Regions from separate parts of the Ruegeria sp. AG6 genome, predicted to be linked through region 3. Evidence: riboswitches for the same ligand, from Rfam matches in the RefSeq annotation. Region 3 holds a riboswitch; each other region holds the start of a gene.
What was found. Region 3 has a riboswitch for cobalamin ahead of ACR0I0_RS09670 (DUF1636 family protein). Riboswitches for the same ligand answer to the same signal wherever they lie in the genome.
Positions count from the first base shown of each region.

Region 1: it holds a riboswitch for cobalamin, as region 3 does, so the genes downstream of both, ACR0I0_RS00315 (DUF1636 family protein) here and ACR0I0_RS09670 (DUF1636 family protein) in region 3, are expected to answer to the same signal.
Region 2: it holds a riboswitch for cobalamin, as region 3 does, so the genes downstream of both, ACR0I0_RS15065 (aromatic ring-hydroxylating oxygenase subunit alpha) here and ACR0I0_RS09670 (DUF1636 family protein) in region 3, are expected to answer to the same signal.
Region 4: it holds a riboswitch for cobalamin, as region 3 does, so the genes downstream of both, ACR0I0_RS19365 (hypothetical protein) here and ACR0I0_RS09670 (DUF1636 family protein) in region 3, are expected to answer to the same signal.

Region 1 is NZ_JBQFYQ010000001.1:65,318-69,951, forward strand. Features, by position in the region: gene cobN (cobaltochelatase subunit CobN) at 1-867, opposite strand, end outside; gene cobW (cobalamin biosynthesis protein CobW) at 871-1,926, opposite strand; gene ACR0I0_RS00315 (DUF1636 family protein) at 1,928-2,299, opposite strand; cobalamin riboswitch at 2,392-2,598, opposite strand; gene ACR0I0_RS00320 (SLC13 family permease) at 2,826-4,634, opposite strand, start outside.
Region 2 is NZ_JBQFYQ010000007.1:152,666-157,299, reverse strand. Features, by position in the region: gene ACR0I0_RS15070 (FAD-binding oxidoreductase) at 1-496, opposite strand, end outside; gene ACR0I0_RS15065 (aromatic ring-hydroxylating oxygenase subunit alpha) at 502-1,755, opposite strand; cobalamin riboswitch at 1,838-2,041, opposite strand; partial or broken gene ACR0I0_RS15060 (IS5/IS1182 family transposase) at 2,115-2,267, shown strand; gene ACR0I0_RS15055 (hypothetical protein) at 2,569-2,793, shown strand; gene ACR0I0_RS15050 (DUF3833 family protein) at 2,823-3,365, opposite strand; gene ACR0I0_RS15045 (DUF3833 domain-containing protein) at 3,362-3,979, opposite strand; gene ACR0I0_RS15040 (MFS transporter) at 3,976-4,634, opposite strand, start outside.
Region 3 is NZ_JBQFYQ010000003.1:120,300-124,933, forward strand. Features, by position in the region: gene ACR0I0_RS09655 (FecCD family ABC transporter permease) at 1-43, opposite strand, end outside; gene ACR0I0_RS09660 (ABC transporter substrate-binding protein) at 45-995, opposite strand; gene ACR0I0_RS09665 (ABC transporter ATP-binding protein) at 1,012-1,785, opposite strand; gene ACR0I0_RS09670 (DUF1636 family protein) at 1,782-2,138, opposite strand; cobalamin riboswitch at 2,237-2,433, opposite strand; gene ACR0I0_RS09675 (D-lyxose/D-mannose family sugar isomerase) at 2,533-3,198, opposite strand; gene ACR0I0_RS09680 (carbohydrate kinase family protein) at 3,215-4,141, opposite strand; gene ACR0I0_RS09685 (glucokinase) at 4,173-4,634, opposite strand, start outside.
Region 4 is NZ_JBQFYQ010000015.1:7,948-12,581, reverse strand. Features, by position in the region: gene rsgA (ribosome small subunit-dependent GTPase A) at 1-744, shown strand, start outside; gene ACR0I0_RS19370 (alpha/beta hydrolase family protein) at 784-1,617, opposite strand; cobalamin riboswitch at 1,775-1,995, shown strand; gene ACR0I0_RS19365 (hypothetical protein) at 2,087-2,494, shown strand; gene ACR0I0_RS19360 (protein-tyrosine phosphatase family protein) at 2,486-2,998, opposite strand; gene ACR0I0_RS19355 (DNA polymerase III subunit gamma/tau) at 3,170-4,634, shown strand, end outside.

The sequences.
Region 1 (4,634 bases), on a different contig from region 3:
CTGAAACACCGGCACGCCTGCAGCGTCCAGAGGCGACGTTCCCGACGCGCCTTTTCCCGAAAACGAAGTGGCGTTGATAATGGCAGATGGGTTCAGCGCAACAACCTGTTCCCGCAACCATTCGGCGGCTACAGGCGCCTTGAGAGACGGGGCAAACAGGCCCACCGCCGCGTATCCACGGGCGCGCAGGCTGCGGATCAGGGCTGCGATCGGGGCGGTGTCTGCCGAGGTCAGGTAAGCGCGGTAAAAGGTGACGAGGATTCGTTTGGTCTTGCCTTCGAATGCGGTTTCCACCGGGATTACGCCGCGATCCGGACACCACACGCCACATTCGGGCAAGGTCTTGGCGCCCATCACCGGACCGGCATAAAGCCCCGCCGCCAAAGCCATCTGCGCCAGCGCCGCCTGTGCCGCGACCTCGCCGCCGGTATCGCACAGATGCGCCAGACGCCGCAGGGTCGAGACCGGCAGGGTGGAATAGTCATCCAGCCGCGTGTCCTCGCGCCCGTCGGCGGGCAGCACCGCCAGTGCGATGCCCTTGGCCTGCGCCAGCGCCAGAACCTGCTGCAACCCATAAGCCCAGTAGGGCACCCCGCCGATCAGACGGATCAGAATGCCCTTGGCGCCTTGAAGCGTCTGTTCGACATAGGTATCGACCGACAGCGGGTGTTTCAGAGCCGTCAAATTCGCCAGCCGCAGGGTCGGCATTCGCCCTTCCGGTCCGCCACCACGATGCCAGCCCGCCGCGAAAGCGCCTAGGTCGCTGTCCGAAAAGGACAGCACCACCAGGTCCGCCGGGCTCTGGCCCAGATCGGTTGGGGTCTCGGTTTCCTCGAGCCCGTGGCTTTCGCGAAAGACGACGTGCATGGCTTACTCGGCGGCCTCACGCACACCCACGAGGATTTCGCGGATTTCCGCCTCTTTGATATCGTCATGCTCGGCGATGACGACCAGACGCGAACGGCGTTCTTCACCGGGTTCCCACGGGCGGTCATACTGGTGACGCACGCGGGCACCCACTGCCTGGACCAGCAGGCGCATGGGTTTGCCCTGAACGGCGGCATACCCTTTGACGCGCAGGATGTTCAGTTCATTGGCCAGGCGTTCGATATTGGCGACCAGTTGGGCCGGATCGGTCTGCTCGGGCAGCTCGACGATGATGCTTTCGAAATCGTCATGCTCGTGATCGTGATGGCCGTCGTGATGCGAGGGTCGGGCGTCCATGTCATCCTCGGCGGCGGCTTCCAGACCCAGCACAACGCGCACGTCCACGGCACCTTCTGCCACTTCGACGACGGGTAGGGGGCGCGGCGCCTCGGCGGCGATGATCTCGCGCGCTTTGGCCACGCCTTCGGGGCCGGCGAGGTCGGGCTTGGTCAGCAGGATGATGTCAGCGCACGAGATCTGATCCTTGAACACCTCGGAAAGGGGCGTTTCGTGGTCGATCGAGTCATCGGCCATGCGCTGCGCATCCACTGCTTCGACATTGGGCGCGAAGCGGCCTGCGGCCACGGCCTCGGCATCGGCCAGGGCGATCACGCCGTCGACGGTGATCTTCGAGCGGATGTCAGGCCAGTCGAATGCCTTGAGCAGCGGTTTCGGCAGGGCCAGACCGCTGGTTTCGATCAGGATGTGATCCGGGCGTGGCTCCAACGCCATCAGGGCCTCGATGGTGGGAATGAAATCATCTGCCACGGTGCAGCAGATGCAGCCATTGGCCAGTTCCATGATGTTTTCCGCCGGGCAATCAGGAATGGCGCAGGATTTCAGGATGTCGCCATCGACGCCTACATCGCCGAACTCGTTGACCACGACAGCAAGGCGCTTGCCCTGTGGGTTCTGCATCAGGTGACGCACCAAAGTGGTCTTGCCCGATCCCAGAAAGCCGGTGATCACTGTGACGGGGAGTTTTTCGAGGTTCGACATGTCAGGCTCCAATGGGGGGAATGCGCGAGGCACAGTTCTTGCGAAAATGTTCGGGGCGTTCGCGCCATTTCACCAAACCATCTTCGGTGGCCAGATACTTGGTCGCGCCGTCGACGATGACGTCGACATGATCTGTTTCGTTCAGGTTTTCATACACGAAGGTCCAGCGGCCCGGCCCGCGCAACACGATCGAACAGCCTTGATCACAGTTTGACAGGCATTCAACGGCTTTCAGGGTGACACCGTCGGGCAGGTCCGCCTGTTCCAGAGCCTTGTGTAACAAAGCGCCCGGGCGTTGCGTGTCATCTTCCACAGGCAGGCCGCGACGGCAGGTGGTACAGACCAGCAACTCGACTGGTGCGGTATCGGTCATGTCTCTCATCCCCCCAAATCCTCTTCGCGGGGGACGGGGTTTCATGCGGGCCACGAATGGTCATGGACCCGACACCGGAACACCCCGCCCGGTTTCAACTTCGGTTGTTGGCAGGTCTCCCGGCTTGCGGATGCCAGAGGCGGGCCTCTGTCGGATGTCCCGCCTTCCCGGCTTTCGGGCCAGTGGCATTGGGCATCCTCTCCGTTCACGGTCGCGGGGGCGGCTGCGTTTGGCGGCAAGACCGTTGACGCATTCCCTTTTCATCGGCTGTCACCGACACCAACGAAAGGGACATGCGGCACCGCTGGCCTGCTTGTCAAGCGAGTCGCGCGCAACAATGATGCAGAGGCATGGAAAGCGACCTGTGGGCGTCGATGGGCGGCATGGCGTGCCGGGACCCAGCCTGAGATGGGCCGGGCGACGAACAGTATGTTAGCAAGGGGCGTAGACTATGGTGAACGGGTGCCTTGACTGAACCTGTCCCGATGATGGGAAAAGACCACCGAACACCGCAGATCCTCTTGCGCTAATAGATGACGTTGATCATGAGCAGGGAGACGACCAGAAACAGCGCCGTCATTATTCCGCCGGAGCGAACGAAATCCATCACCTTGTATCCGGCCGGACCCATGATCAACGCGTTTACCTGATGGGTTGGGATGATGAAGCTGTTCGAGGTCGATATGGCGACCGTCAGGGCAAAGACGGCCGGGTTTCCACCCGCCGCCACCGCAATCGATACTGCCAGAGGCACCAGCAGGACCGTGGCCCCCACGTTGGACATGACCAAAGAAAAGGCCGTCGCCAGAATGGCGATGCCGGTTTGCAACGACCAGAGCGGCCAGCCGTCCAGAATTATCATGATCTGCTGGGCGATCCACGCGGCCGTGCCTGTGTTCTGCACGGCTTGTCCCAAAGGTATGAGGCAGGCGAGCAGGAATACGGTGTTCCATCCGACCGCGCGGTACGCCTCGTCCACGCTGAGCACACGGGTCAGCATCATGCCCACCGCGCCGGTAAGAAGACAGAGTGAAAGCCGGACGTCCGTGAACAGGATCAACGACAGCGAAATGGCGAAGAATGCCAGGGCCCAGCCGACTTTTTGCGGCCTCAGCTCGTCCTGAGGAAAGTCTGTCGTCACAACGACGAAATCCGGATCTCGTTTGATCCGCATCAGGTTGTCCCATCTGGTATGGGCCACAAGCATGTCGCCCGCCTGAAACTTTTCGAGCCCGATCTGCGTGGATTCGTGATCCTCGGTCTCGACATGGCTCAGCGTCTCTTCGCCGCGGTGAATGGCCAGCAGCGACATCCCGTAGGTCTTGCGAAACAAAAGCTCGCGGGGGCATTTGCCGATCAGCTTGCTGTCAGGCGTGATGACCACCTCGGCCACGCCTGCATTGGTTGGGGCGAACTCTTCGACGAAAATGTCCAAGTCCGGAAGAACGGTCAGCCCGTATTTCTCGGCGAACTTCTCGACCTCCCAACGGCGGCCGACGATGGCCAGCCGACACGGCGCTGCAATTTCCGCTGTCAAAACCTGAACCATCGAGGTTTTGCCGCGATAGAAGGTTGAAATGATGTACAGGTGGTTTTCGTGGTTGATGTCGGCCAGAATCTCGCCGACCAGGGGGCTGTCCTCGGGCACCACGACTTCGAACACATCAGCTTTGAGGCCATAGACCCTTTGCAGGTATTCCTGTGTCCCTTGTCCGGTACCCGTATTGTCAGGTCCTTCAGCCTCGGGCAAAACCCAGCGTCCCAACAGCAGAAAGTAACCAATTCCCGTCAGGATCAGAACCGCACCGATCGGCGTGACCGAGAACAGGCCGAAGGGCTCCATTTTCTGAGAGGCCGGCAGACTGTCATTTGCCGTCAGGATCAGATCGTTCAGCAGGATAAGAGGAGACGACCCGACCATCGTCATTGTGCCGCCCAAAATGGCGCAGAATCCCATTGGCATGAGCAGGCGCGACAGCGGTATGCCTGACCGTGTGGAAATTCGGCTGACAACCGGCAGAAACAGAGCAGCGGCGCCTACATTCTGCATGAACGAGGATATGACGCCAACGGTGCCGGAAATGATTGGTACAACCCTGCCTTCGGATTTGCCGCCGTATTTGAGTATGACGGCAGCCACCTTGTTCATGATCCCCGTCTTGTCCAGACCGGCCCCGACGATCATGACCGCAATGATCGAGATGACGGCATTGGATGCGAAGCCGTCGAACAGAAGGGTGACATCCGCCAGATTTTCCAGCCCGGGCGCGTAGCTGAGCAAGCCTATGAGAACCAGAACCAATATGGCGGAAAGGTCGATCCTTATGATCTCGGA
Region 2 (4,634 bases), on a different contig from region 3:
TCTCGGATGGCCGCTTGGCGCAGTTGATGAAGACAACGTCCAGATCGCGGCCTTCGTCCCACATGCAGGTGGTCATTGACATCATCGGTGTGATGCCTGAGCCAGCCGAGATAAACAGGAACTTGCGCGCATCGCTCAGTGCGTTGGTGAACAGGCCCGCAGGCCCAACGGCCTTGAGCCGCATGCCGGGTTGAAGATTGTCCAGCATCCAGCGCGTGCCGATACTGTCGGGTTGCGCTTTGGCGGTGATGGTGATCGACCGCGGCCGCGATGGCGACGATGAGATTGTGTAGGTGCGATACACGACTCCCCCGGGCTGGCCGGGCGCCGGAATCTCGAGCGTCAGGAACTGACCGGGGTGATAGGCGAACTGCGCCCCCGAGGGGGCTCGGAACGAAAAGCTGGCGGTGTTCGGCATCTCGGGCACGACCGAGACACATTCCAGCATCTCTCCATCCTGCCAAACGGCTGATGAAAGCGTGTCCAGATCTTTCATCAGACTTACTCCGCCGCCATGTAGTCAGGGGTCAGGCGGGCCGACACTGTGCTGCAATACCAATCCACGAATTGCAGTACGCCGGATTCCTGAATGGCTGAATACGGGCCGGGCACATAGGCCGGGCTGTTGATGCCCTGCTGGTTGTCCTCGACCACCTGACGGTCTTCGTCATTCGTGGCGACCCAGACTTCGGTCAGGCGTTTCACGTCGTAGTCAACGCCTTCAACCGCATCCTTGTTGACCAGCCATTTGGTCGTGACCTCGGTCTCTGTCGGGCTGATCGGCGTAACACGGAAAACAATCGAGTGATCGGCAAGAAAGTGGTTCCACGTGGTCGGATAGTGGAACTTCAAAAGCGATCCCGCATCCGCAAAGGGCGACCGGCCCAACCAGCGGCGCACGGCGGATTTCCTGTCCATCGTATAGCTCTCGGCGCCTTCTTTCAGCGGCATCCGCGCCAGACGGAATTGGCCGTCCTCGTGCAGATAGAACTGCGATGGCATACCCGCTGACTGGCACCTGTCGAAATGGGCTTGCATATAGGCTGGGGTTTCACCGCCTTCGATCCCCGTCACGCCCGGATCATCAGGGAAGGTCCGGCACAGCGCAGGGTGGTTGCCGCCGCAGTGATAGCACTCGCGATTGTTTTCCCAGACCAGTTTCCAGTTGCCGTTCTCGATGATCGAGCTTTCGAATGCGACCTTGGCATTCGCAAGATCATGCGGCTCAAGATACGGGCGCGCGATATTGGCAAACGTGTCAAAATCCGGGGCGACATCCGCCAGACAGATATAGACCAACCCGGCAAGCTCGCGGCAATGAACCGTCTTCAAACCATGCTGTCTGGGATCAAACTCCGGCCCCATGTCGCGGGCCCACAGCAAAGAGCCGTCAAGCTCGTAGGTCCATTGGTGATACGGGCAAACCAGCTTCGGCGCGTTGCCTTTTGCTGCCTTGCATATGATCGAGCCGCGATGGCGGCAGGTGTTGTGAAACGCCCGGATCTGGTTGTCGGCGCCGCGCACGATGATCACGCGATAGGCACCCACGTTGTACGTTACATAGTCGCCGGCTTTCACCAGTTCACAGGCCGGAATGGCAAAGAGCCATTCGCGATAGTGGATGGTTTCCAGGTCGGTCTGAAAGATCTCGGGGTCGGTGTAAAAGGCCCGTTCCAGAGCATAGCCCGGGATTCGACGCGCCAACAGGTTTTGGACATTGTTCACTTCTGGCTCTCCTGCCGCGCCCCGCGGCATTGCTTGGGCAGATGACAGGGAGGAACCGTCCGGAGGCGCGCGAGGACCACGTCCGAAACCCGTGTCCCCACCGCCACCCGCGGTTTGACATATCTGCAAGGCTGGTTTCCGGACTTGAAAGGGGCTTGCACCCGGTTGCGACACCTTCCCGGGATCCTCGTCCCAGTGGTTGATTGTCGAACCTGACCTTCCTTACCGTTGCGGGGGCAGCGCCGGAATTCCACCGGCTTCCCAATTCTCCGCGGTCTGAGAATCAAACAGCGGCACCTCACGATGGCAGCCTACTTTCTACCTGCTTGGGCGCTGAAATGCTTGCGACATTTCCGGTTTCAAAACAGACATGGAAATTTTCCGGTTGAGTGGACGGCGCCGGGATCACGGTCCTTGGCACAGGGGCATGGCAAGCCCGCCAGCACGGCGTTCTGCAGGGGCCAGTGGGCTTTGCGATGGATGCGGCCACGTCTGACATCCGCGCCGTCAAATTGTCCCCCAGCCGTGACAGCGAAGGCCCGGCTGCTCTGCTCAGAAACGAAACGCTGCACGTCGCCTGAGCATGGCTGGAAAAGAGAGAGTCAGGCCAAGTGAAGGAGGTTTGCAGCAAACCCTTTTGGGTGAAGTTGATCCGTTTGGGATAGTGCTGGCTTGCCATGAGGCAGGTGAAGAAGGCGAATATCCGTCATGCGAGAGTTGTCAGTCCATCCTGTCAACGGACGGTAGAAAACCTCATTTTGTCCATAAAAAATTGTCTTTTTCGGGAAAAACCATTACGTTTTCCGAAAATGGTGGAAAACACCGGAGGCAGTAAGAGAGCAGATGCCAAAACCGAAAACAGGTGTTTTGCGGACAACAGTTCCTTCGCGCCTCATGGGAAAACGGGATGGTCTGTTTTTCCTCTGGGGGCAGATAGAACGCGCGCGCTTGAAGGTCGAGGGCGGCGAACGCGCCGAGGGCGCAGCCTCGGACGGGCCAAGGGCAAACACGGCCGGTGAGGTCAAGGGATCGACGACAGCATTGGTGGACGAGTTTATTTTCTACTGACTTTTGTGATGAAACCGGGCCTGACGGCCCTATTTCTTCTCGAAGAACAGGATGACTTCACCCAGACGGACGCCATAGCGTGAGACATACGCGCGGTTCAGCAGACGGTCGTCATCCAGCAGCCACATCCAGTCGTCGAATTTGACACGCATGGTCCCGTCCTTGATCGGCAGGTCGATCTTGTATTTCCAGTTGAACGTATCCCCGCGTTCAATCCCGCTGGCGGTGCCCAGCACGCCAGGCGCCGTACCGGTCCACGTATCCTCTCCGGTTTTGGTCAATGTCCAGATGCGTTGTTCCGTCGCGCCATCGTCGTAGACGAAGTCTTCGACCAGGGTCAGGGTTTCGCCGTCCCATGTTCCGTCGATATCAACCGTGAATCTGCGGGGGATATTTCCCAGAACATCCTGAAACTGACCGTAGGCCACTGTTTTACCCTCAAAAAACTCTTCCAGGTTCAACTGCCGGTCCGACAGAAACGTTTTTGGTACCTTCGGTTTGCTGGAGCAGGCCGCCAGAAGTGTAAGGCTTGCGATGGCAATGCAGGCGATGAAAGAGCGAAAGGTGATCATTGCAACGGCTTCCCTTCCAAAGTCGCGTCATACCCGTTTGACCCACTTGGATGCATCGGTTTCGATCTGGGGCTTGGACGCATTGTGGCGATCAGTTCCGCGACCTTGACGCCAAACTTGCGCATCTCGGACCGATTCATGATGACGCCGGTTTCTGTCAGGTACATCCAATCGGTGACATCCAGTGTGTGTCCACCAGCGTCATCTGGCAGAATGATACGATAGGTCAGTTTTACCGTGGACCCCGAGATAATGCCCCGACCTTCGCCCACGATATCATCCGCCATTGCCGTGAATGTGTTGCCAGTTCCCAGCGTCAGGTACCATTTGCGGGTCATCTGTTTTCCGTTGGAATAGGTGAAGTACTCGGTCAGCGTGCCCGAGTTGCCTTGCCATTCGCCGGACATGCGCGCGACAAAGCTGTTCGACATTTTGCCGTTGGGGCCATAGATCAGGCCTTCGGACAAGATCTCTCCGTTCAGGTGTTTTTTCAGCGAAAAATTTGGCCCGGTGCCACTGTAATCGGACGGCGATTGCGCGCGAAAGCTCAGCAGCCTTGCACGGATGAAGACGGCGGTCAGAAGGACCAGAAGGATGATGCTGAAAGCGTTCATTTGCTTGTGACCTCGGTGGGCAGGGTCAACACCATCCCGAACGCTCCGACTTTCAGGATGCAGGGCAGCACCGCATAGGCAAGATTGAGTGTATCCAGAGCCTGTGCTGAATTGGTTTGACCGGGGGTGAAACCGCTGCGTTCCAGCAGCGGCAGAGTGAAAAAGGCAGCCAGGGCGAGGCCCAGTTTGCCAGCGAAGGACCAGATGCCAAACGCGGCTGATGCGTTCAGCCCGGCCCGGGTAAGGACGATCGAGAACATCGCAGGCAACACGACCATATCCGCGCCCAACGCCGCGCCCGAGGCGAGACAGATCATTGCAAAACCCGCAAGGTTTCCTGAACTCAGTGTGGCAGCGCCGATAAAGCCGGCGATCGAGAGCGGCATGGCGATAATCAGAGTCTGTTTCGGGCCAATTTTGTTACTGAGCTTTGCCCACAGCGGAACGCTCGCGCCTGCGCTCAGGAAGAACAGGATCAACAAAGGACCCGCCTTGCCCGGCAGTTGCAGCCGGTCTTCCACAAAAAACAGAAACAGGGTGGAGGTTATGGCAACCGGGAGGCTGTTGACCAAAGCCAGCGCAAGAAGGCGCAAGCCACCGGCCTGACCCAGACCCGCAAAGGACAGGCCTGATCCGGTGATCGGTCTGCGTCGCC
Region 3 (4,634 bases):
GAACAACCGCCCCCAGCACTATCAAACGGCCCAATTGGACCATATCAGTTGGTCTCCGGGTGCATCGCCTGTGCCATCTTCTCGATCGCCTCGATATTTGCCGGGCCGGGAGTCAGCTCTTCGTAACGCAGGCCAATCCAGCGCTCGTTCTTTACCGCGTCCGTTTGTGACATCACCGGGTGATCCTTGAGGAACTGGAAAGTGTCCTCTGCGCCGTTGCCGGACTGATAGTCGAGCAGCACCAGAAATTCCGGGTTAGCCGCTGCCACAGCTTCCCACGACGTGCGGCCCCAGCTGGTATCCAGATCATGAGTTACGTTCTCACCGCCAGCGGCTGCGATCATCGCATCGGGAATGGCGAACTTGCCGGCGGTAAACGGAGCATCGGCCGGTCCGTCCAACAGGAATACCCGCGGCTTTTCCAGATCGGCTGTTTTTGCTTGAATGGCGGACAACTTGTCCTTCCAGCCGGCAACCAGCGCCTCGGCCTTGTCTTCGACCTGCATGACCTTGCCCAGGCGCAGAACGTCATCAAACAACAGGTTCATGCTGGCTTCGGGGCGATCCTCGTCCAGATGCACGCAGCTTTCGGTCAGGATCATGGTCTTGATACCAAAGGGTTCCAGCGTGTCGGGCGTGACATCTCCGCCGGGTTTCATGCCATAGTACCAACCGGCAAAAAACAGATCAGGTTCGACGGCCACAAGGTTTTCAATCGTCGGGTACTTGGGGGCAAGCTCTGGGATGTCGCCGCGCTGAGCATCAAAGTCAGGGCTGGTTTTGTACCAGCCCGAAATCCCGGTAAGTCCCACGATCTTGTCCTGAAGGCCGAGTGCAAAGGCCATATCCGCCATGTTCATATCATGTACGACCAGACGTTCCGGCGCCGAGTCAAAAACCAGCGGTTCGCCGCAATTGTCCACGGTGACGGCTTCCGCTGCCACGCCACCTGCGAAGCCAGCGAAGACAACCACCGGCCAGAGTTTCTGCATCATATGTAAGTTCCTGTTATTATGACAATTTCCGTTTTCGGATGTCCAGTGCGGGGATCATGCGGCCTTCGTGCTGAAAGCACAGATAATCCACGCCGAATGTCTCACTTACCCGGTCTGGGGTCAGAACTTCGCCAACAGGCCCGAACCCCGTCAGGCGCGTGGCTTTCATCAACGCCACATGGGTGGCGAATTCCGGGATCATGACCAGATCATGGACGATCATGACGACCGTTACCCCCAGATCAGCGACCAGAGACAGCATGTGCCCCTTGGCATCGGGGTCCAGATGGTTGGTTGGCTCGTCCAGAAACAGCAAGGACGGGTTCTGGGCCAGAGCGCGCGCGATGTGCGCGCGCTGACGTTCTCCGCCGGACAGTTGACCCATCGTTTTGTTGGCAAAATGCAACAGCTCGGTCGTCGTCAGCACCCGTTCAAGATCAGCCCTGTGCTGAGTCACCGAACGTTCGCCCTGAATCGGGATTTGCCCCAGCGCAACGTAGTCTTGCAGGCGCATCCGCCCGTCGGGCATTTCCTGCTGCCCGACCACAGCAATGGAGCGGGCACGTTGGCGGGCGGACAGGGTCCGAAGGCTTTGTCCTTCTATCCAAACATCGCCCAACGCAATCCGTTCAATCCCGCACAGCAGTTTCAGCAGAGTGGTTTTGCCGGCGCCGTTCGGCCCGGCGATTGCCAGAATTGATCCTTCTTCCAGACGAAAGGACACATCCTGCAACAGGATGTCGCCATTGAGAGCGTAGTATCCCAAATTCTCTGCAATCAGAAAACTCATGATGACCCCCCGAAAGGTAAAGCGGGAATTCGCGATAAGGTCTTTGCGAAAAGGGCAGGGGGGCGGTCCGAGGCACTGGTCCAGCCGTCGTCGCTGTCGCCGAACTGGATCGCAAATTCGACCAAGGCAGACAGATCGCGGGATGTCGTGATATCGCCAAACAGGTACTGCGCTTTGCCCGGGGCCTGAAATCCGACGGTCATGGCCCGTTCACAACCTGCCATGCAGGCCACCATTCGGGTTTCAAAACCGTCAGGCAACCGGGCATCCAGCGCGTCTTGTGCGGCTTCGGCAGACATCGTCCCCTGACATGTTGAACAGATCAGAACGTAGTGATCAGAATAGCAGGTCATTGCCTTCTCCGTCGTTTGCCAGATGCAAACAGAGGGCACATACCCGGATATTACGCAAACGCGCCATCAAGCCTCCTTCCGAGACGCCCCGCCTCGGGTTGGTTCATAGTGTGATGGCAGGTCTCCTGACTTGCGGGTCGTTGCTTGGCCGACCTTCCCAACCCTTTTGGGTCAGTGGTGAAGTGGCGTCGCTCACCGCTTACAGTTGCGGGGGCAGTCACGGACTTGGCACATTCCAGCGCCGCACCGTGTTCCCATTTTCATCTCTTACGGAACCATCCCGCTCAGCTAGTCCGGCTACGCCTGACTTGTCAAGCGGCAGGCGAAAGGGTGGTGGACGGAATTGCAACGGTTGAGCCAGCGATCCTGCTGCGCCAGCCCGGACCGAACGGTGTCAATAGTCTGATACAAGAAGAAAATCCGGTTCGGTATCTTCCTCAATCTTTGAAAACCGTGGGATTGGCTTTTCAAACACATTGTCCGTTCGGTCGTCATTCACGGTCGATACCTCGCCAATAAGGCAATCACCGCGCTCGGCCCAGAAAGCGTGCCAGATGCCGGGCATCAGAGTTACGCTTTGCCCCGGCTTCAGCCGCAAGTGCTCTTCGGGTTGCAAGGTTACAGGGCAGGCATCGCTTGGGACCGTCACCGGGTTGTCGCGGTCGACGCCACCGTTTGGATCCGACGCATGGATTTCCAGAACGAGATCGCCGCCGCCCCGGTTGATGATGTCTTCTGCCTTGATGATATGCCGGTGCATCGGAGAAAGCTGATTTTCTTTCGAGATCAACAGTTTTTCCGCATAGAGCATCCCGCGCCCGGATTTCAGATCCTTCGCCTCACCATTGCGCAAAGTGAATAGAAACAGTCCAAGTTCATCAAAACGGCCCTGGGCGTAATCGGTAATGTCCCATCCCAGCCCGCGACTGCGGATCGTTTCGGCCAGAGGGCTGCGCATTTTCTCGGGCGACCAATCCGCAAAGGGTGGCAACGCGGCACCGAAGGACTGAATGAACGCCTGTGCCCGGGTCTTGATACGGTTGATTTCGGATCGTTTCATCATGCCGTCCCACAGATCAAAGTTCGTGCGCCCAGGGGGGTTCTGCCCCGGCTCGGGAAACGGTCACGGCCGCCACGTCAGCGCCCAGTTCCATGGCTGCTTGCAGGCTTTCAACCGTCAATCCGCGCAGACCTGACTTGGTCAGATGCCCTGCGCGGCTGAGCTCGGTCAGAACGCCGGCGTTGAACGTGTCACCTGCGCCGATCGTATCGACCACTTCAACGGGCTTCACAGGAACCGAAACTTCGGAACCATCCGCCAGGTAACCGTGCGCCCCGTCACTGCCGCGCGTGACGATGACAACGGAAGGACCCGCCTGCAACAGCACAGACGCCTTTGCGGCTTCGGATTCAGCGCCCGGAATGATCCAGTCCAGGTCCTCGTCTGAAACCTTGACGATATCCGCACGCGAGATCATGCGGTTCAAACGCGTCCGAAACCGGGTTTGATCCTTGATGAAATCCGGGCGAATATTCGGGTCCAGCATCACCGCACGGTCGGAACCGTGGCGGTCCAGAAGGGCGGCATATGCATCTGCGCAAGGTTCACACGCAAGGCTGATTCCGCCGAGATACAGGGCAGAGACAGCGGGAAGCTGATCGGGCATGTCCTCGGGCAGCAACATCCGGCCTGCGGTGTTTTCATCAACAAAGCTGTAAGACGCGTGTCCATCCGAGAGCTGCACAAAGGCAAGCGTGGTAGGGCGGTCCGAGATGATGACATGTGTCGTGTCCACATGGCTCGCTTTCAGCGCATCGATCAGTTGCTGGCCGAACATGTCCGATGACAAACCTGTCAGCATCCCAACCGGAACACCCAGACGTCCCATCGCGACGGCTGTGTTCAGAACTGCACCACCAGTATGTGGCACAAAACCAATTGCGCCCGACGCGGTCGGTTCTGAAATCATATCTATCAGCGCTTCACCACAGCACAGAATCATGTCTTGGTCCTTCTTGGTACAGAGAATTCGGTCAGTCTGGTTGCTGTCTCAGCGCGTTCTTGCAGAAGTTGTTTGCGCCGATGATCCCGAACTCTGCCTGTTCAGACACGTAGAGGTTCAGGGAACGGCGCAAATCGCTGAAGCGGCCGCCGCCGTTGAACGCATCCTTGAAACTGTCACTGAATAGCCAGCGGTTTTTCTCGGCAACGCCGCCGACGAGGAAAACGCCTCCCTCTGGCATCAAGGTGACCGCCAGATCACCCATCAAAGCACCCAGATGGGTGGTAAAAATCTGCGCGGCTTTTTCGGCGACCAGATCGGTACCGTTGCGGGCATCGTTCAGAATTTCCTTTGCAGAGCGCGCCTGAGACCGCGCCTGACCGGCTGCCAATTCAACCGCCTGATACAGGATCGGCAGGCCGGTTCCGCTCAGGAACATTTCTGCTTCCAGCGCCAGGCTGTCGCCAAAGAAACAGCCCGGTGCGATGCGACG
Region 4 (4,634 bases), on a different contig from region 3:
CTGATCGCAGCCAATGTCGATGTGCTGTTCATCGTCAGCTCGTGCAATGCCGATTTCAAACTGCCCCGGCTGGAACGATATCTGGCGCTCGCGCATCAGGCCGGGTGTTACCCGGTCGTTGTTCTGACGAAGGCCGACAAATCGGCGGACCCCGACAGTTTCTCGGGGCAGGTGCAATCTCTGGATCCGTTCCTGACGGTTCTGGCGATCAACGCGCTGGACCCGGCAGAGGTTGAAAAGGTTCTGTCCTGGTGCCCCAAAAGCCAGACCGGAGCGCTGGTTGGATCGTCGGGCGTTGGCAAGACGACACTTGCCAATACCATGACCGATCAGGATCTCGCCACCTCGGACATTCGCGAGGATGACGCGCGGGGCCGGCACACGACGACCGCACGCGCATTGCACCGGATGCGCAACGGTGGCTGGTTGATCGATACACCCGGAATGCGCGCGTTGCGCCTGCTGGACGCTCGGGACGGGATCGACGACGTTTTCTCGGACCTTGCCGAGTTGAGCCGGGACTGCCGTTTTTCGGATTGCCAGCACAGCTCCGAGCCCGGATGTGCCGTGCAAAAGGCAATAAGCCACGGCACGCTTGATCCGGCTCGATTGGACCGGTGGCGCAAGCTTCGGCGCGAAGATCAGCGCAATTCTGAAACCGTCGCGCAGTCCCGGGCGCGGGACAAAGCGTTCGGCAAGATGGTCCGTGGCGTCATGAAGGAAAAGAAACTTCGCAACCGGTGATCGTTGGGCGGTGCCCGGCCCGTCCTGCGCCGCGTCTGATCAAGCGATCAGTCGCGGCCAAACCGCTGCATTGCGCCGGGCAAATGCTCCGATATGACCAACCTCGGGCAACCCGAAATCGGCAGGGCTCAGCAGGTGGCGGTTGGCATCGGGGCCGTAAAGATCCGCAAGCCGCCAAACCGCTTCCGGCGGCACCATCTGGTCGTCCTCGAAGGTGAACAAATCCACGGGCGTTCCAGAATCCTTCCACTGCGCCGCAGGTAACTCATGCCCGATTTCAGGCACATAGTTCAAAGGCGCCGTACACCATTTGCGCCACTGCCAATAGACCGATGCCGGCAGATCCGAGCCGAACCCGATCGCCTTTCCGGGAAGGTAGCCAAGGGCTCGGGCCAAAAGCGGGGCATGACCATACCAGAACAATCCTGCCAAACCACGATAGGGCCATGGATGGTCGCTTAGGGTTACCAGCCCCGAACACACACAGATCATGCGATCAATCAGATCGATATCCGGCTGCACAGGCCCCAACATCGCGCCGATCGAATGGCCGATGGTCCAATGCTGCGAATCGGGAAACCGTCTGCGCATTTCTGCCCGTGCCGCGGGCATGTCGATCAAGGCCCAATCCGCCATGGTCGCACGCGAATCTTTCAGGCGGCCGGTCAAGGAATGCCCGTAATCGCGATAGTCATAGGTCAGGCAGGCCATACCCTGCTCGGCAGCAAGCCATCGTGCGAAATGACGGTAATAATCGCGCGGCACACCCGTTGCACTGTTCAGCACGACGACGATTTCGGGCGAAGACAGCGGGCTGTACAACCGGGCAGACAGTGTTTTCTGCCCGGACGGAAAGCGAAATTCTTCGGTCATTACCGTTTGCTCTGTGTCCAACATGATCTCTGGCTTTGCGCTTGGTAAATCCGGTTTCCGAACCTCAACGCCCTCGACACTATGCATGAACCAACACCGTATCCAGCATGACCAAGCGTCCGGTCAAAAGATCGGCTTGACTCGATGCGTGCTCAAACGCTAGCGGTTGTGTGATGGTTTCCGGCCTCCACAAGGGGTCGGGATGAAAAGGGAACACGGTGCGGTAATGTCTGGTCATGCAGGCAACAACCAAATCCGCGACTGCCCCCGCAACTGTAAGCGGTAAGCGATGCCGAAACACCACTGGCCCAAAGGCTGGGAAGGTCGGCAAAGCGATGACCCGCAAGTCAGGAGACCTGCCATCGGAAACGAAACCGAAACTCGGGCGGGGTGTCCGGGCAGGTCCTGACGGCATCACGCTGTCCCACCTGTCCCAAATATCCTGTCCACCAAGCGCGGAGGGCGCAGGATGATCTGGAAGACAAAGACACATGAATTCAGTGCAACAGTATGTCAGCGGACGGGCAAAACCTGTCCCGCTTTGGCGCGGCTGGCGCGCTCGATATCCGAAGCCATGGCCCAGGCGACCTCGGCCACAAGTGACGATTTCGAGATTGAGGGCAGCAGCGCGCTGTCACATTGCAGCGAAGGATGTCATGCAATTTTCCGCGCGCAATCAGACCGCATTCGTGTCTTTTGCGGGACGCAGCCCGAAACCGCGATTGAGCCGCTGAACGGCTATGCCGACCTGATCTTCGGAAACACGTTCAGTGCGATGCCATCCGGCGTCGTGAAAACCCTACCCTGCGCGATGATCGAAGTTTCTACGATCCGGCCTCGAAAACCTGCTTGCGCGCCCGCGCAGATTTCAATCTGAGTCCAGACTGACCTGTGCCTGGGCACGCCGAGAGGCCCAGGCCAGTTGCGCATCCGTTTCGACGGCGCAAGGGCGCACCGCCCGCAATCGTTGCAGCGCCGTGTCCGCGCCTTCGCCGCATTCGACCATCAGCCGCAGGACAATCATACCTGACCTGCCACAGCCCCCGCGGCAGTGTACCAATACGCGACCTCCGCCGGACAGCGCGTGCCGGGCCGCGGCGCTGACGGACGGCCACGCGTCATCAATCGCTTTTGTCGGCGCTCCGAAATCTTCGATCGGCAGGTGAACCCATCGGCTGGCGCGGCTTTGAATATCGCTTCCAAATTCCTGCGCCCCGTCCTGAAGCATTTCGACATCCGTCGTCATCGAAACAACAAGCCCCGGCTGCCACGCTGCGATCATATCCAGATCGCTGGAGTAATCTCCGCCGCGTCCGGGCATCGAGGTCAGCGCCAGCGTTCCGCCACCGACTTGCAGGGCATAGATCACCAACTGCGACATGAATCCTGTCCTCCCCAAAGAACTCTTTACAAAAATGAGCCATTAAATCCGCTGATGCAGTTTAGTGCGAAAGCGACTCGTTTCTAAATCAAAAATCATCGCGCCACGCTGTGGACGCGGGCAACGGTGGCCACTACGCTGTGCCCAAGCACCGAATCCCAACGAGAAGACATGACAGACAGCTCCAGCCCCGCCTATCAGGTTCTCGCCCGCAAGTATCGCCCGGAAACCTTTGCCGATCTGGTGGGTCAGGATGCCATGGTGCGCACCCTGAAAAACGCGTTCGCGGCCGACCGGATCGCGCAGGCCTTCATCATGACCGGCATTCGCGGCACCGGCAAAACCACGACCGCAAGGATCATCGCCAAGGGCATGAACTGCATCGGACCCGACGGAACCGGTGGCCCCACGACCGAACCCTGCGGTCAGTGTGAACATTGTGTCGCCATCATGGAAGGCCGCCATGTCGACGTGATGGAGATGGACGCCGCCAGCCGTACGGGCGTCAACGACATCCGCGAGATCATTGACAGTGTCCGCTATCGCGCCGCCAGCGCGCGTTACAAGATTTACATCATCGACGAGGTTCATATGCTCTCGACCAGCGCGTTCAACGCGCTGCTCAAGACGTTGGAAGAACCGCCCGCGCATGTGAAGTTCATCTTCGCAACCACTGAAATCCGCAAAGTCCCTGTCACTGTGCTGTCCCGCTGCCAGCGTTTCGACCTGCGCCGGATCGAACCCGAAGACATGATTGGCCTGCTGCGCAAGATCGCCGAAGCGGAAAACGCCCAGATCGCCGAAGACGCGCTGGCGCTGATCACCCGAGCAGCGGAAGGATCGGCCCGGGATGCGACCTCGTTGCTGGATCAGGCGATTTCGCATGGGGCTGGCGAGACGACCGCCGATCAGGTCCGTGCAATGCTTGGACTGGCAGACCGTGGCCGGGTTCTGGACCTTATGGATATGATCCTGCGCGGCGATGCCGCCGGAGCACTTACCGAGTTGAGCGGCCAATACGCCGAAGGCGCAGACCCGCTGGCGGTGCTGCGCGATCTGGCCGAGATCACGCATTGGGTGTCCGTCGTGAAGATCACGCCTGACGCGGCGCAGGATCCGACGGTTTCTCCGGATGAACGGACCCGGGGCCAACACATGGCCGAGGCTCTGCCGATGCGGGTTCTGACCCGGATGTGGCAAATGCTGCTGAAGGCGCTCGAGGAAGTCTCGGCTGCGCCCAACGCCATGATGGCCGCTGAAATGGCCGTTATTCGCCTGACCCATGTGGCGGATTTGCCCAGCCCCGAAGAGCTGATCAAACGGTTGCAAGATGCCCCGCCACCACCGCCGGGCGGGCCCAATGGCGGCGTTTCGATATCCCGACCGGGCGCCGGTCCGGCGCCGGCTGGCGCGACCCATCCACCTGCCTACGCGCCGTCCCCTCGCGGTTCCGGTGGCGCACCGGTTGCAGCCCTGGCGCAGGATGCCCAGACGGCCCTTGCCCATTACCCGACCTTCGACCACGTGGTGGAACTGATCCGGACCAATCGCGACGTAAAGTTGCTGGTCGAGGTGGAAAACGGCGTGCGCCTCGTCTCCTATCAACCCGGACGAATCGAATTCACACCCGCCACCC